Regions from separate parts of the Lysinibacillus sp. FJAT-14222 genome, predicted to be linked through region 2. Evidence: riboswitches for the same ligand, from Rfam matches in the RefSeq annotation. Region 2 holds a riboswitch; each other region holds the start of a gene.
What was found. A riboswitch is a leader RNA that binds a small molecule or an ion and turns the genes downstream of it on or off. The one in region 2 is predicted to bind S-adenosylmethionine.
Positions count from the first base shown of each region.

Region 1: linked by a shared signal. The riboswitch ahead of AN161_RS13350 (bifunctional homocysteine S-methyltransferase/methylenetetrahydrofolate reductase) and the one ahead of metK (methionine adenosyltransferase) in region 2 are both predicted to bind S-adenosylmethionine.
Region 3: linked by a shared signal. The riboswitch ahead of metA (homoserine O-succinyltransferase) and the one ahead of metK (methionine adenosyltransferase) in region 2 are both predicted to bind S-adenosylmethionine.
Region 4: linked by a shared signal. The riboswitch ahead of AN161_RS09250 (O-acetylhomoserine aminocarboxypropyltransferase/cysteine synthase family protein) and the one ahead of metK (methionine adenosyltransferase) in region 2 are both predicted to bind S-adenosylmethionine.

Region 1 covers NZ_LIYL01000025.1:53,591-56,792, reverse strand. The annotation lists gene metH (methionine synthase) at 1-107, opposite strand, end outside; gene AN161_RS13350 (bifunctional homocysteine S-methyltransferase/methylenetetrahydrofolate reductase) at 100-1,947, opposite strand; SAM riboswitch class I at 2,040-2,139, opposite strand; gene AN161_RS13345 (protoporphyrinogen oxidase) at 2,265-3,202, opposite strand, start outside.
Region 2 covers NZ_LIYL01000007.1:34,996-38,197, reverse strand. The annotation lists gene pckA (phosphoenolpyruvate carboxykinase (ATP)) at 1-983, opposite strand, end outside; SAM riboswitch class I at 1,616-1,734, shown strand; gene metK (methionine adenosyltransferase) at 2,025-3,202, shown strand, end outside.
Region 3 covers NZ_LIYL01000012.1:3,363-6,564, reverse strand. The annotation lists gene AN161_RS27370 (endospore germination permease) at 1-594, shown strand, start outside; gene metA (homoserine O-succinyltransferase) at 674-1,609, opposite strand; SAM riboswitch class I at 1,783-1,893, opposite strand; gene AN161_RS28615 (hypothetical protein) at 1,985-2,197, shown strand; gene AN161_RS05880 (nucleotide excision repair endonuclease) at 2,190-2,564, shown strand; gene AN161_RS05875 (TrmB family transcriptional regulator) at 2,628-3,202, opposite strand, start outside.
Region 4 covers NZ_LIYL01000019.1:50,227-53,428, reverse strand. The annotation lists gene AN161_RS09260 (DASS family sodium-coupled anion symporter) at 1-551, opposite strand, end outside; gene AN161_RS09255 (glycerol-3-phosphate acyltransferase) at 741-1,373, opposite strand; SAM riboswitch class I at 1,702-1,815, shown strand; gene AN161_RS09250 (O-acetylhomoserine aminocarboxypropyltransferase/cysteine synthase family protein) at 1,933-3,202, shown strand, end outside.

The DNA of each region.
Region 1 (3,202 bases), on a different contig from region 2:
CCAAAATCCTCTGCTGATAAATTTTCATTTTGTAGCATTGTACCCATTGCGCCATCAAGAATTAAAATTCGTTTTTCTAATTGTTCTTCAATCAAGTGCTTAGCCATTTATACTTACCCCTTTTTTCTGTTCATCCAATTGCTCAATAAATTCCATCAATTCTAGTGTCATATCATAGCGCAAAAATGGTGTGATGAGGTAAATACCATTGAAATATTCCGCTGCTACTTCTACTAACTCCTTGGCAATTGCAATTCCTTCTAGTGTTGCGCGTTCTTTATCATCACCACAAGCCTTCATGCGGGCTAACGCATCATCAGATAGTTTGATGCCCGGCACTTCATGATGTAAGAACTCCGCACTTTTATAGCTCGTTACTGGCATAATGCCTAGATAAATTGGTGTTTCTAAATGCTTTGTCGCCTCGTAAATTTCCACGATTTTTTCCTTTGAATAAACAGGCTGTGAAATAAAATAATCTGCCCCATGCTCAATCTTCTTTTCTAATCGTGCTACAGCTCGGTCTAATACACGTACATTGGGATTAAACGCAGCCGCTACAGAGAAATTCGCCTTTTTACGAAGAGGTTTCCCTGAGAATGATACTCCTTCATTTAACTGTTTTATTAACTGGATTAGCTCCATTGAAGATACGTCATAAACGCTAGTCGCCCCTGGGAAATCGCCTACCTTTGTCGGATCTCCAGTAACTGCTAAAATATCATGAATGCCTAGTGCATTTAATCCCATTAAATGTGATTGAAGACCAATTAAATTACGATCTCGGCATGTTATATGTGTCAACGGGCGTACCCCATGTGTTTCTTTTAGTAAGGCACCCATTGCAACATTACTAATTCTTGGGGATGCAAGTGAATTATCAGCCATCATGACTACATCTGCGCCTGCTTCATATAATTTTTGGGCACCTTCAATAAAGCCTTCAATTTCTAAATGTCTTGGTGTATCTAACTCCACTATAACTGAGCGTTCACGTTTTACTTTTACATGTAATGGCTCATAATTTGGTGGCTCTGCCTCACGTACAACCTCTACTTTTTCTGGCTTCGCGTGCTTTTCCTCTACTGGAGATAGCTCCTCTAAGTATTTTTTCGCCGCGGCAATATGCTTCGGTGTCGTACCACAGCAGCCACCGATTAAACGTACCCCCTGATCTCGAAGCTCTACAGCTGCTCGACCAAAATAATCTGCTTCTGATTCATAAACAACACGGCCATCCTCCAAATCAAGAAGAGATGCGTTCGGATACGTTGACATAAATGCCTTTTCAGGAAGCTCTACACCTTCAAATGCTTGTATAGTATGGTGAGGACCTAAGCGACAGTTAACACCTACGATATCAGCACCTAGCGCTTCAAGTTCATGTAAAGCGTTATTTAAACTCATTCCATTTTGCAAAACTCCTGGTTCATGCATAGAAACTTGAGCAATAATCGGTAATGTTGTTTTAGCTCGTAGCATTGTCAAAGTTGCTGTTAGCTCTTCAAAATCATAATATGTTTCAAGTAAAAGGCCGTCTGGAACTCCTGCAAGTAAAACAGTTGCTTGCTCTTCAACCGTTGCTAAAATTTCCTCTAATGTTGCGTCACTCTTTCGAATACCACGGATCCCCCCAATAGTACCCAAGACAAATTGTCCACCATCTGCCGCTGCTCGTTTGGCAATCGTCATAGCGGCTTCATTAAACTGCTGCACACGTGATTCTAATCCATAGCGGGCTAACTTTATGGCATTAGCTCCGTAAGTGTTCGTTTGAATAATATCGGCTCCAGCTGCTATATATTCTCTATGAATCTTTTCAATTAATTCAGGTCTATGAACATTCATTTCTTCATGACAGTACTCCAAGCCATAGCCGTATAATACTGTACCAATTGCACCATCTGCTGTAAGAACATGCGTTTTTAACTTTTCAAGCAATCCCATAAAACTAGCCTCGCTTCCCTTATCTTTAAAATAAAAAAAGCCTTCTTTCAAAAAAAAAGAAGGCTTTTACGTCGTTTCGTAATTGTTTTTCCTTCTCATCTTCGACACAATGGTCTTCTGGATTTAGCACCTGACAATAAGTTGGTTGCTGAAGCTTCATAGGGCCAGTCCCTCAGCTTCTCTTGATAAGAATGTAGTATGAATTTTTTAAATAATTAAAAGAATCATATCGTTAACGAACGATTGAGTCAAGACTATTTCACTGAACAGAGGATAATTTCCACCTGAAATACTATATTTTGCTTTAAATCAAACAATTACGATAGTTTTCCAGCAAGCTCCTCACCAATTTTTTTACCATTTTGAATACAAGCACCTATGCCTACTCCAAAATAAGAGCATCCCGCTATTGATAGATTTGGATAGTTTTTCTCAAGCTCTTGTACTAGACCTTGCAACGCTTCACGATGTGCCAAGTCATACTTCGGCATTTGGTCGATCCATTTTGTCACATCAACAACAGTTGGTTTTTCCTCAATCCCCAAGCTTTTTCTTACATCCTCTAGGGCAACAGCTGCCAACTCTTCATCTGTCATTAAACGTAATCTCTCATACTCAGGGTTAATGCTCTTATAAAAAAGTCGCACAAGTAATTTCCCTTCTGCTGAGGTGTGCTTCCACTTGCGACTTGTCCAAGTTGCTGCATTACATATAACATCCGAATTATGTGACACAATATAGCCTGTTCCATCTGCAGGTAATCTATTATCGGGTACATCAAATCCTAAATAAATCGTAATTGCGGAGGCAGTATTGAATTGTTCAAAATAGCGGTTCAAAGATTCATCCTGCAATATGCTTTGTACCGATTCATTCGGAAGTGCCAATACAACATGATTTGCTTCAATCATTTTACCGTTTGCTAATGTAACGGAGTATTGATTCTCCTGCTTTTTAACACTAGTAGTGGCAATTCCCTTAATAATTTCTACATCCGTTAATGTTTCTTCAAGTCGATCAATTAGTGATGATAAACCATTTTTAAAGGAAATAAATTTTTTATTTGCAGCTTGCACAAATTGTTCCCTGTTTGCATCGAAACCTTTAATAATACTACCGAAATCATTTTTGTAATCGATTAGATACGGTAAAGTGGAAGCAATTGAAAGTTGATTTAAATCTCCTGAATATACACCTGCAAGTACGGGCGCTATTTGGTTTTGAACAAGCTCCTCGCCTAAATAATACGTTAAAA
Region 2 (3,202 bases):
TCAATGTATTGAATTGGATAAGCTACACGTGTATTTTCTGTTAATGAACCATCATCATAGTCACAAACTCGAGTTTCTGGATCAACAGCTACGTTTTCTAAAACAGAACCGAAGCGGATTGCGTTGTAGATTTCTGGTTCTTTTTCAGCAGAAAGGTTAATTGTTTTTGCATAGCAACCGCCCTCGATGTTGAATACACCATTATCAGACCAACCGTGTTCATCGTCACCGATAAGCTTACGGTCAGGATCAGCAGATAAAGTAGTTTTACCAGTACCAGATAAACCAAAGAATAATGCAACATCGCCAGCTTCACCAACGTTTGATGAGCAGTGCATTGAAAGGATGCCTTGTTGTGGTAATAAGTAGTTCATAATACCGAAAATAGATTTTTTGATTTCACCAGCGTATTCAGTACCACCGATTAGGATAATTTTCTTTTCAAGTGATACAATGATGAATGTTTCAGAAGCTGTACCATCAACAGCAGGGTCTGCTTTAAAGTTAGGAGCTGAGATAACTGTGAAGTCAGCAACATGAGAAGCTAATTCTTCTTCAGTTGGACGGATAAATAATTGATGAGCGAAAAGGTTGTGCCAAGCATATTCATTGATTACTTGGATGCTTAATTGCGAATCTTTGTCAGCACCAGCAAAGCCTTTGAATACGAATAATTCGTCACGTTCTTTTAAATATTTTACTACTTTTACATATAAGTTATCGAACACTTCAGAAGAAATTGGTCGGTTTACTTTTCCCCAGTCAATTTGATCTTTTGAGCTTTCTTCTTCTACCGTATATTTATCTTTAGGTGAACGACCAGTGTATTTGCCAGTTTCTGCACGAACTGCACCATCTACTGTTAACATAGCTTCACCACGAGCTGTAGCTTTTTCAGCTAATTGTGGTACTGAAAGTTGAACATTAATGTTACCGCCGCTTAATAATTCCTTCAGTTCGTTTGCAATTTCTACTGAATTCATCGATTAAATACCATCCTTTTTTATAGTATTCCCTAGAGTTTGAGGGAGAATTTCTTATTTTCAAAAATAGTATAACACAATTGCTTAAATAATCTATACTAATTCGGAAATTATTTTAGAGATTTTAATACTTTTCAAGAAAACGACAAAAAGTAAATTTATTCGTTTTTAGAATGCTTTTTCCCCTATTTGATTAGATAATCTTCGTCACAGCTGAATTACGTTTGGAAGCTTTTGGTCAACATGAGGTTCGCACAGGATGTGAGGTTCTTACCTGTCTTTTTTATCAGTTGGAGCTTGTCACCGACTGAAAAGGGGTCTACAACCATATTCATCCACCACATGTAGAGAGGGCAGCCTTCTGTAGCTAATAACTTCGTTTTCGCTACAAAAGACATTTGTAGATGACGTTGCACTTTCGCTAAATACTTGCTGAATGAAGATTAAAGGGTCACACATATGTTAACACATGATATAAGGTGGAGAGTAGGGATTATTTTGCTTCAATTTACAGCATAATCCAAGTGTAAAAAGTATTGAAACTCATCGAATTCCCTATTTCCTTTATATAATACAGCAAAAATATTTGACAACGTTCGACCTTTTACGTAATATGAGATATTGAACGGATACTCTTATCCCGAGCTGGTGGAGGGTCAGGCCCTATGAAACCCGGCAACCTGCATGAACTATTTCACGACATGCGTTGGTGCCAACCTGATGCAAGGGGAAACCCCTTGAACGATAAGAGTGAAAGGTTACGAAGTCATTATTCCTTTCCTCATGTTAAGTAAGCGTGAGAAAAGGATTTTTTTATTGTTAAAAACAAATCTAAAGGTAAGTATATGTAGTTCTTTCCTTATTATAATGACGGATCTTTCGAAATCTCGTGTTAAAAGCAGCAGCTATTTTTTTGTGCGAAAGTGAAACGACAGCAGCAACGGCTTGAGAGTTCAATCCATAGGAGCGAGCTTGACATGGGTAATGAGTACCGTATTAATTCGCAAATACTATTTATAAGCGTAATAGGAGGAAAACCAAATGACAAACCGTCGACTGTTTACATCAGAGAGTGTAACAGAAGGACATCCAGACAAAATTTGTGACCAAATCTCGGATGCCATTTTAGATGCTATTTTAGCAGAAGATCCAAATGCACGTGTAGCGTGTGAAACAACAGTAACAACAGGCTTAGTATTAGTAGCAGGAGAAATTACTACTTCTACCTATGTAGATATGAAAGGTATTGTCCGCGATACTGTAGCAGAAATCGGTTATACACGAGGAAAATATGGCTTTGATGCTGAAAACCTAGCAGTGCTTCTTGCTATTGGTGAACAATCGCCTGATATTGCACAGGGTGTTGATCAAGCTTTAGAGGCGCGTGAAGGCTCTATGACTGACGCTGATATTGAGGCTATTGGTGCAGGTGACCAAGGCTTAATGTTCGGGTTTGCATGTAACGAAACACCAGAGCTTATGCCATTACCGATTAGTTTAGCGCATAAATTGGCTCGTCGTTTAACTGAAGCACGTAAATCTGGTGAACTAGCATATTTACGTCCAGACGGAAAAACGCAAGTGACGATTGAATATGATGAAAACAATGTACCAGTGCGTGTAGATACGATTGTTATTTCAACACAGCATGATGAAGAAGCGACGCTTGAACAAATTCAAGCAGATTTAAAAGAATTCGTTATTGCCCCAGTTGTTCCAAGTGAATTACTAGATGCTGATACTAAATATTTCATCAACCCAACTGGCCGTTTCGTAATAGGTGGTCCAAAAGGGGATGCTGGTCTAACTGGCCGTAAAATCATCGTTGATACATACGGTGGCTATGCACGTCATGGCGGAGGTGCTTTCTCTGGTAAGGACGCAACTAAGGTGGACCGTTCAGCGGCATATGCAGCACGCTATGTGGCAAAAAATATCGTAGCAGCAGGCTTAGCAGAACGTGCTGAAGTACAATTAGCTTATGCAATTGGTGTTGCTCAGCCAGTTTCTATTGCTGTTGATACATTTGGGACAGGAAAAGTGAAGGAAAGTGAAATTGTAAATTGGGTACGCGAGCTATTTGATTTACGTCCAGCTGGAATTATTAAAATGCTTAACCTTCGTCGCCCTATTTATAAACAAACTGCAGCATATGGTCACTTCGGTCGTACTGACTTAAATGTACCTTGGGAACAAACAGACAAAGCTGACGCATTAAA
Region 3 (3,202 bases), on a different contig from region 2:
AGTAGCAAAAATGGAAATTCTTCTCAGAGTCAAAGTAGCAACAATGGCGGAAATGCTTCTCAAAGTGAAATTAGTAGCAATAGCGAAAATACTTCTCAAAATGAAAGTAGCAGCAATAGCGGAAATGCTTCTCAAAGTAATAGTAGTAGCAATAGCGAAAATGCCTCACAAAGTGACAGTAGTAGCAATAGCGAAAATTCTGCTCAATGTCAAAATAGCAGTAATGGCGGAAATGCTTCTCAAAGTGAAATTAGTAACAATAACGAAAATTCTGCTCAAAGTGAAAGTAGCAGTAATGGCGGAAATTCTACTCAAAATGAAAGTAACTGCAAGAGCGAAAATACTTCTCAAAATGAAAGTAACAGCAATGGCGGAAATGCTTCTCAAAATGAAAGTAGCAGCAATAGCGGAAATGCTTCTCAAAGTGAAAGTAGTAGCAATAACGAAAACGCTTCTCAAAGTGAAAGTAGCAGTAATGGCGAAAATTCTACTCAAAATAAAAGTGAAAACGATGCCGGCAGTGCTACACAGAATGATAGCGATACTGGAAATACTCCAAACAGTGATAAAAATAAAGATTCGTCGGAAAATTAATAACATAATGAAGTTAAAAATGATGACCTTGAAGTTATTAAGGTCATCATTTTTTCTTTACAATTGCTATTGAACAGCATTAAATATGATATTCAATTTGATCAACAAAATCCCATTCGTATGGTGTTTCTTGATAAACATAGTAATTCAACCAATTCGAGAATAATAAATGCGTATGGGCACGCCACGTATTAATTGGTTCATTTCCTGGATCATCATTTGGGAAGTAATTCACTGGTACATTAATATCTAATCCTTTCGCGACATCCCGACTATATTCATCAGCTAAAGTTGTCGCATCATATTCAAGGTGGCCGGTAATCATGATATTTTTATTGTCCTTAGATTGCACAATAAAAACACCAGCATCTTCTGAATAAGAGAGTAATCGTAAATCAGGATGGTTGCGTACTTCCTCAATAGAAACAGATGTAAAACGAGAATGTGGAGCTGTAAATAAATCACTGAAACCACGTACTAAATCCACTGTTAAATCCGTAATGACATGAGAATATACACCTGAGCATTTAGCAGGAAGCTCAATTTTGCCGATACCGTAATGATGATATAACGCTGCCTGTGCACCCCAACATATATGAAGGACCGATGTTACATTTTTCTTGGACCAATCCATAATTTCTGAAATTTCCTGCCAGTAGTTCACGTCCTCAAAAGCCATTTTTTCAACTGGCGCTCCCGTTATAATCATACCATCATAGCGGCGATGGCGAATTTGATGAAAGGTCGTGTAAAATAACTGTAAGTGTGATTTACTGACATTTTTCGATTCGTGCGTAGCTGTATTTAAAAATGTAATATTGACTTGTAACGGTGTATTACCAAGTAAACGTAGTAATTGCAGTTCTGTTTTCTCTTTTTCCGGCATTAGATTGAAAATTAATATATTTAACGGACGAATTTGCTGAGTTTTCGCTCTGTCCTCTTCCATTACGAAGATTTTTTCCTCACGTAAATGTTCTCCAGCTGGTAAGTTTTTCGGAATATTAATTGGCATCTTGCATTCCCCTCTCTTTTGTTTCTCTCTTTCTAACATCAATTTGTGCCTTAGTATCAATGCGCGGCCTTGCGCAAAGTTCATAAAGTCTTTAATCGATTATTAAACGATAAAATTAAAAAATCCCCCTCATTCCATTTGAGATAGAATGAGAAGGATTTTTATCACGTTCACTCTTATCTCTCAAAGGACAAATCCTTTGCTGGAATTAGCACCTTTCTAACTTTTGTTAGAGGTTGCTGAAGCGTCATCGGGCCAAATCCCTTAGCTTCTCTTGATAAGATTATTTAATTAAAAAGAATTGTAACATGAACAATTAAGAATATCAATAATACATAGAATATTTTGTTATTAACATGCATGGCATTTTGTAATTTGTTCAACACTAATCTTGGAGAGACGCATTGTTTATCTAGCGAAAGCGAAGCGTCAGCTACAAATCTTTTCTGTGCGAAAGCGAAGCGTCAGCTACAAATCTTTTTTGCGCGACAGCGGCAATTACGACAATGCGAAATTGATGGAAAACATGCAGTACTTATGTTAACATATACCTTTAGTAACAGAGAGGAACGTGAAAAGTTTGATTAAAATTGAATTTCCAAAACCAGATTTAGTGATTCGCCAACGCGAGCAAGATTTAAAGCCAGGTGATGTGCCAATCACACCTTACCATGGTTTTATCGACTTCCATAAAATCACGCGTGAAAACGGTGGTATTTTCTTATTCTATAACGAAGAGAACGAACTATTATTTGTCGGTAAAGCACGTAAAATTCGTCAACGTATTAAAAAGCATTTTGAGGACAATGTTTCACCGTTGAAAAATCATCGTGATGAAATTTTCAAAATTGAAGTGTATGAAGTAGAAGATCCAATGGAACGTGAAATTTACGAAACTTACGCGATCAATACATTCCGCGCTAAATACAATGTTGATAAAGTATTTTATTCATAAGACGACAGTCGCTGTTTAACAAAAAAAAGAATCTGCTTAGAGCAGATTCTTTTTTTAATGCCTTTACTCCAAGAAAAATGCTTTACGTTCTTTAGTAATCCATTCTTCAAGCTCCTTATCATCACGCTTTAACAGTCGATTGACAAGGACGTCATGCCATATATAATCCTCTAGTAAATAAATATGAACTGGGTCATTTGTAATAAAAGCCGTTTCCTGATTTGACGGTGAGTGGCCATAAATCATTTTCTGACCATCTACAGATAAAATAAACCAATGAGGCGTGGAAGATTTTCTCGTATATTGTGTTATGCGGTGCCGGTCAATAGATGCCTCATTTTCCTCCACAAACAGTGTAATTCCACGAACTGGAACATGCTCAGACACCTCATGAATATCTTCTCGTAATGCTTCATACATATCTTCCCACATCGATAATATGACTTTTTTCTCCGCTTTTTTTAATAATGACTGACAATAATTGACGATTGCCTCTTTTCCTTTTAGCGTGACAACCTTATGCTCCGCTTCCTGCTCTTTTACCTCTAATTTTTCTAATTGATCACTAATTGACGTGAAATTCGATTGCCAACGTTGCTGAACTTGTTGTAAAAATACAGCGACAGGAATGGAAGAGT
Region 4 (3,202 bases), on a different contig from region 2:
GGTAAGCCAAATGCTGCGACCATTCCTAGTAGTATTGGTACAACTGCGCCTGCACGTGCAGTAGCAGAAGGGACAAAGAATGCGAGCGCTATAGATACTAAAATAGCACCAAATACAATGGCTTTCGTTTTTGTCCCTACTAGTGACAGTATCCATAGCGCAAGACGTTTATGTAAATTGGTAATTTGCATGGCTGCTGCTAGGAAAAGAGCAGCGGCTACTAGTGCAACAGCAGAGTTACTAAATCCACTTAATGCCAATTTTAACGCATCTGATGTTCCTAGCACTGTCGCTGGATCTTCCATTGATGGAGCTAAACCTAGTAAAATTGTAACAAGAGCAATAATCATGGCTGAGCTAACGGGGTAGGATACTGCTTCAGTAACCCAAAGAATGACTGCGAAAGCTAAGATGGCTAGAGCTCGTTGTCCAGCTACAGGTAAATCGCCGTTGTTAGGTAAAAAAGTAATGATGATTAGTAAAGCGAAGGCTAATCCAATCCAGAGCGGCTTCAAATTACGTTTTGGTTTTGCTTGTTCAGAAGTAGACATACTTTTTCATCCTTTCTACATGACTACAATTTTCTATAACATCGGCTAGTAAGATGCTTTTTTAAGAAAGTAATTTGTATATTTATTGTAAAAAAAACCAGTATGTGAAATACTCTCTATTTATAGCGATAATAGGCGGTTACGAGAAAATATATGGTCATAGAAAAGACAAAAATATCCAAAGTAATATTATTTCTTTTTCTTGAATGCAGAAGTTACTTTAGGCTCAGTTCCCTGAATTAAGCGTTGTATATTTTCGATATGCAAAATGATCGCTATTCCTAAAAGTAGTAGGGCTATAATTGTCGGGCCTACTCCAGGAATCCATAAATATGTTGCTGTACAAAAAACAAGATAAAATTCAAGTACACCGACAATTAGATAATTCGTCGTGAAGGACAAAAGAACAAATAAAATGAGTGCAAATAAACCAATTTTCCAATCGATTGCAAGTAATATCCCTATGATTGATGCAGTTCCTTTACCGCCATTGAAGCCCATATGGAATGGGAAATTATGACCAAGAATGACACCAGCAGCTATGATATAGGTTAAGAGCCAAACTTGTATTTCTGTTAAATGTGTTGCATCTGCTAGATAGATATGGGCACTGATAATAGCTGCTACGCCTTTACCAATATCGATAAGTGCAACTAATACGCCGTATTTCCATCCAAGGGAAAGTGTTGCATTGGATGCACCTGCATTGCCATGACCAGTCTTTTTTAAATCTACCCCGGATAAAAACTGAGCAACTTTAGAGCCGTGAATACAACCAATTAAATAACCAACAAGAAGAAAAATGATAACGGCTTTTAACATAAAAGTTCTCCTTTCAAAATAAATAGGATCATCACCAAAATTTAGGGCTAACACTTTAAAACGTATGTCATTGCATATAAGTTGATTGGAGTGGAGACTGGGCGACTCCTTGGGATCTGTGCGAAAGCGAAGCGACAGCAACAAAGCGCCCAGTCGGAACGGAAATCAACCCAACTTTTGGTGGTAAACCAATAGATACTAAAATAGTGTATGCGTTCGTTTTACGTAAAAAAGCAGACAGAAGTTTCGGAAAAAATAAAATTTTATTGTTGACAGAAAAAAAGTCTATGTTTATACTGTGTAACAACGATGGAAATTGAATCTCATACTCTTATCAAGAGCGGCGGAGGGATAGGCCCTATGATGCCCGGCAACCAGTAAGTGACGAACTTGCTAAGGTGCTAATTCCTACAGATTCTTACTTGGATCTGGCAGATAAGGGGAGGAAAACTTGCAACCGCAACCCTCTTCTTAGCTGAAGGGGGTTTTTGTTTTCTACAGAAAAAATCCTCCTCATCTCCGGTACCATCGTAAAAAAGTAACCATTTGGAGGTAGACAATGACAAATTTTAAACCAGAAACATTGCTGTTACATGGTGGCCAAGAGCCAGACCCGGTAACAGGATCTCGCACAGTACCCGTATATCGCTCAACAGCTTTCGTTTTTAAAGACACAGCTCATGCGCAACGTCTTTTTGCTTTAGAGGAAGCGGGCAATATTTACACACGTATTACAAACCCAACTGTAGATGTTTTTGAAAAACGCGTCGCTTTATTAGAAGGCGGTACAGCAGCGGTAGCACTTTCATCTGGTGCAGCAGCTATTGCATTTTCAATTTTAAACCTTGCTGGGGCAGGGGATGAAATTGTTGCAGGTAGCTCTTTATACGGAGGTACTTATAATTTATTGGCAAACACACTACCAAACTACGGTATTAAAACAATTTTTGTAGACGAAACAAATCCAGAAAATTTCAAAGCAGCTATTACGGATAAAACAAAAGCGGTGTTCGCTGAAATTTACGGTAACCCAAGTTTAAAAGTGCTAGACATTGAGGCAGTAGCGAATATAGCACATGAAAACGGCTTGCCATTAATTATTGATAGCACATTTGCTTCACCTTATGGCTCAACACCAATTGACTTCGGTGCCGATATCGTCGTTCATTCCGCAACAAAATGGATTGGAGGCCATGGTACAACTTTAGGCGGCGTTGTCGTAGACGCAGGGAAGTTTGATTGGACTCGTGGACGTTTCCCAGGCTTTACTGAACCAGATGCTTCTTATCATGGTTTGCGTTATGGTATTGACACAGCAGCGGCTGCATTTGCCACAAAACTGCGAGTGCAATTACTACGCGACTTCGGTCCAACATTAAGTCCAGATGCAGCATTTAATTTATTACAAGGTTTAGAAACGCTTCATTTGCGTATTCCTAAACACAATGAAAATGCGTTAGCGGTAGCTGAATATTTACGAAACCACCCATCTGTGGAATATGTAAATTACAATGGCTTAGAAGATTTCCCTACTCATGATTTAGCAAAAAAATATTTGAGAAATGGCTTCGGTTCAGTGCTTACATTTGGTATTAAAGGTGGACGTGAAGCAGGGCGTAAATTAATCGATAGTGTGAAATTATTCTCGCACGTAGCAAATGTAGGGGATGCTAAATCATTAATTATCCATCCAGCATCTACTACACATCAGCAACTATCAGCTGAGGAGTTAATCCAAACTGGCGTAACCGAGTCGCTCATTCGCTTATCCATCGGTTTAGAGGCAGTGGAAGACATTATTGCAGATTTAGAACAAGCTATTGAACAAG